Regions from separate parts of the Thermoanaerobacter kivui genome, predicted to be linked through region 1. Evidence: a T-box and tRNA genes for the amino acid it is inferred to sense, from the RefSeq annotation. Region 1 holds a T-box; the other holds one or more tRNA genes.

The links. The T-box of region 1 lies ahead of ileS (isoleucine--tRNA ligase). A T-box ahead of a tRNA ligase gene usually reads a tRNA of that ligase, here a tRNA-Ile.
Region 2: it has a tRNA-Ile gene. The T-box ahead of ileS (isoleucine--tRNA ligase) is inferred to sense a tRNA for this amino acid. The anticodon was not compared.

Annotation. Positions count from the first base shown of each region.
Region 1 covers NZ_CP009170.1:1,431,335-1,433,534, reverse strand. Annotated here, with positions in the region: gene TKV_RS07285 (YlmH family RNA-binding protein) at 1-56, shown strand, start outside; gene TKV_RS07280 (DivIVA domain-containing protein) at 85-570, shown strand; gene TKV_RS07275 (TM1266 family iron-only hydrogenase system putative regulator) at 560-805, shown strand; T-box leader at 863-1,086, shown strand; gene ileS (isoleucine--tRNA ligase) at 1,146-2,200, shown strand, end outside.
Region 2 covers NZ_CP009170.1:1,548,079-1,550,278, forward strand. Annotated here, with positions in the region: gene TKV_RS07900 (Nif3-like dinuclear metal center hexameric protein) at 1-432, opposite strand, end outside; gene TKV_RS07905 (tRNA (adenine(22)-N(1))-methyltransferase) at 392-1,096, opposite strand; tRNA gene TKV_RS07910 (tRNA-Ile) at 1,165-1,240, opposite strand; tRNA gene TKV_RS07915 (tRNA-Asn) at 1,247-1,321, opposite strand; gene rpoD (RNA polymerase sigma factor RpoD) at 1,373-2,200, opposite strand, start outside.

The sequences.
Region 1 (2,200 bases):
TAAAAGGTGTGACGAAGAAAGGGCGTTTTTCTGTACATATTTTGAGGTTTATGTAGTTTTACAAAAGATAGGAGGTAATTTTATATGCTGACACCTATGGATATACACAACAAAGAATTTAGGCGGTCTTTTAGGGGTTATAATGAAGAAGAAGTTGATGAGTTTTTGGATAAAATTATGGAAGATTATGAGTTATTATACAAAGAGAATGCAGAGTTAAAAGATAGAATTAACATAATGAATGAAAAGCTCCAAAGTTATATCAACATGGAAACTACTTTAAATAATACTCTAATTGTCGCTCAAAATACTGCCGAAGAGTTAAAGAGAAATGCAGAAAAAGAAGCACAGCTTATAATACAAAATGCTCAACAAAATGCAGAAAAAATATTGGAAAAAGCAAACCAAGAAGTTGTAAGGATAAGAATGGAATTAGAAAGGTATCGCAAACAGCTCAATGTTTTTAAAGCTAAGTTTAAAGCTCTGTTAGAAGCACAATTAGAAGCGATCCTTTCCATAGATGAGAAAGAATTGATTCCAGATGAGGAAGAGGAGAAGGATGCAGAATAGATTAGGGGTTGTTGGAATATTGATTCAAAATAGAGAAAATGTGGCGGATAGGGTAAATCACATATTGAGTGAGTACGGCCACATTATTGTAGGAAGAATGGGTATACCCTATAAAGATAGGGGAGTATCGGTTATCGCTTTAATAGTTGATGGTACAACGGATGAAATAGGGGCTCTTACTGGTAAACTTGGAAGTCTTCATGGGGTAAAAGTGAAATCTGCTCTGACTGCATAGATATGTATACTATTGACGAAAAACTTGTGGTATTATATAATTGTGTAAAAAATATTGTTAAAAGCTATGATGAGGACGAGTAAGTAGAAGCAACTTCCAGAGAGTTGGCGGTAGGTGCGAGCCAATAAGTTCGTTTCTACTGAAAATCACCTCTGAGCTGCAGGCTGAAATTGCAGTAAGCTGTGCCGGGTTTCCCGTTATCTAAAATGAGTGATTAAGACAGTGAGTGGCACTCGTTGTCTTAATAAATAGGGTGGTACCGCGAACTTCTCGTCCCTGACGGGAAGTTTTCTTTTTTAAGTAACTTTAGATTCTAAAAAATGTGAGGAGGTAGTGGACGATGGATTATAATAAGACACTTAATTTGCCGAGAACGGATTTTCCTATGAAGGCGAATTTACCAACAAGAGAGCCAGAGATATTAAAAAAATGGGAAGAAATGGATATTTATCATAAAACTTTGGAAAAAAATAAAGGTAAAGAAAAGTACATTTTACACGATGGTCCTCCATATGCCAATGGCGATATACACCTTGGAACTGCTATGAATAAAGTATTAAAAGACATTATAGTAAAGTACAAAACAATGCGGGGTTATGATGCTCCTTACGTGCCAGGATGGGACACACACGGCCTTCCCATTGAGCAACAAGCTATAAAGACTTTAGGCATAAAAAGGCATGAGGTAAGTCCTATTGAATTTAGAAAAGTGTGCAAAGACTTCGCGTATTCTCAAATTGAAAAACAGAAGGCTCAATTTAAGAGATTAGGAGTAAGGGGAGATTGGGATAATCCGTATCTTACGTTGAATCCTGAATATGAAGCTAAGCAGATAGAAGTATTTGGAGAAATGGCTAAAAAAGGCTATATTTACAAAGGATTAAAGCCTGTATATTGGTGCCCCAGCTGTGAGACTGCTTTAGCAGAGGCGGAAATTGAATACTTTGATGAAACCTCTGATTCTATTTATGTAAAATTTAGAGTTAGAGATGATTTGGGGAAATTCAAGGGAATTGTTGAGAATCTTAATAATGTGTATTTTGTAATATGGACAACTACTACATGGACTATTCCGGCTAACCTTGCAATTGCTTTAAATCCAGTGTTTGATTATGCGCTTGCAAAGTTTGGAGACGAAGTATATATAATGGCAAAAAATATGTTAGATACTGTAAAGAAAGAAGCTAACCTTTCAGATTATGAAATAATTGCTGTATTTAAAGGAAAAGATTTGGAGGGCATGAAGGCTACCCATCCTTTATATGACAGAGATTCTTTAATAATCTTAGGAGAGCATGTAACTTTAGAAGCAGGTACTGGATGTGTTCACACTGCGCCGGGTCATGGTGAAGAGGACTTTTTGGTAGGGCAGGAATATGGCCTTGAGGCTTTAAA
Region 2 (2,200 bases), 120 kb from region 1:
TTCTGGCACATAAACTGCAATCTTTTTATAACCTTCTGAATAGGTAACATCTAAAATCTCTCTGTCGTATATGCCCAAAACATTGCATAATATATCATTTATTCCATTTTGAGCTATGTCAAAACTGGTATGAGCTGCATAAAGAGATATATCGTTTTTTATAAGTCGGATCAGCAAAGAACCAACTGGATTATCAGTTCTTACATTCTTTATAGGCTTAAAAATTAACGGATGATGAGTGATAATCATGTCAACTTTCTTTTCAATTGCTTCTTTAACAACTTCAAAAGTTGTATCTAATGCCACTAAAACTTTAGATACATCTTTGGAGCCGTCTCCAACAATCAATCCAACGTTATCCCATTCTTCAGCAAGTTTTCGCGGTGCAAGCTTATCCATCATAGAAGCTATTGTTTGACATTTTAAGCCCATCCCTCAACACCTCGAATTTCTCTAATTTTTCTTTTAATTGATTATATTTTTTCTTCTCTTTTGGAAGTTTATTAATAATTCTCTGAATTTTATCTATTTTGTATTGCACAAAATCTTTTAACAAAGGATGATTTTTCTCTATGAGTTTTTGTCCTATATCATAATATATGTCATTTTTGATATTTTGTCTACCATGTTCTGCTACAAGTATTTCATAATACTTTTGTTTTTCTTTTACTAAATCTTCATCATAAATTTTATAACCATTCTCAACAAGATACTTTCTCAGATAATCAGAATCTCTCATGGGCTGTAATATAAATCTTTGGATGGTTTTCGCGATTTCTTTACTTTCCTCAAGTATTTGAGAAATTAAAATTCCACCCATTCCTGCAATTACAACAACTTCTACCTCATGAGGCTTTAAAACAGACAACCCATTTCCTAATCTCGTATCAATAAAGCCTTGCAATCCGCGCTTTTTTATTTCTTCTATAGCCTTATTCAGTGAACCTGATTTTAAATCAGAAGCTATTACGTAAGAAGCTATGTTATTTTCAATAAGGTAAACAGGAATAAAACCGTGGTCAGTTCCTATGTCCGCTACTTTTGTTCCATAAGGTATATATTCAACTATTTTTTTTAATCTCTCAGTCAGCTTCATAAAATCCTCCCAATAAAAAATAAAAAGCATTTGATAGCCTCAAATGCTTTTTAAAATATCTATTTTAATGGTGGGCCTTCAGGGATTTGAACCCCGGACCAATCGGTTATGAGCCGACCGCTCTGCCAGCTGAGCTAAAGGCCCAAAAAATGGCTCCTCAGGTAGGGCTCGAACCTACAACCTACCGGTTAACAGCCGGTTGCTCTACCATTGAGCTACTGAGGAATACAATAATAATTATACAGATTTTTGCCCCATTGTCAAGACAGCTATCTTTTAATCAAGAAAATCTTTCAATTTTTTAGATCGAGAAGGATGTCTCAATTTTCTCAACGCTTTTGCTTCAATTTGTCTTATGCGCTCTCTTGTAACATTAAATTCTTTACCGACTTCCTCTAATGTCCTTGCTCTACCATCATCAAGTCCAAATCTCAACCTTAATACCTTCTCTTCCCTCGGGGTTAAAGTGTCGAGAACATCCATCAATTGCTCTTTTAGCATTGTAAATGCAGCAGCCTCTGCTGGAGCTGGTGCATCTTCATCAGGTATAAAATCCCCGAGATGGCTATCCTCTTCTTCCCCAATCGGGGTTTCTAATGATACAGGCTCTTGAGCTATCTTCATTATCTCCCTTACTTTCTCTTCAGGCATACCCATTTCTTTTGCTAATTCCTCTGGAGTAGGTTCGCGACCCAATTCCTGCAACAGTTGTCTTTGAACTCTTATCAATTTGTTAATAGTTTCTACCATGTGGACAGGAATTCTTATTGTCCTTGCTTGGTCCGCAATAGCCCTTGTAATAGCCTGCCTTATCCACCATGTGGCATAGGTACTGAATTTATAGCCTTTTCTGTAGTCAAATTTTTCTACAGCTTTTAAAAGGCCTAAATTTCCCTCTTGTATCAAATCAAGGAAAAGCATTCCTCTTCCTACATATCTTTTGGCAATGCTCACTACAAGTCTTAAGTTAGCTTCTATAAGCCTTTTTTTAGCTTCTTCATCCCCCTGTTCTATTCTTTTGGCTAATTCTATTTCCTCTTCAGGAGTGAGAAGAGGAATCTTGCCTATCTCTTTTAAATACATTCTGACAGGGTCGTCTATGCT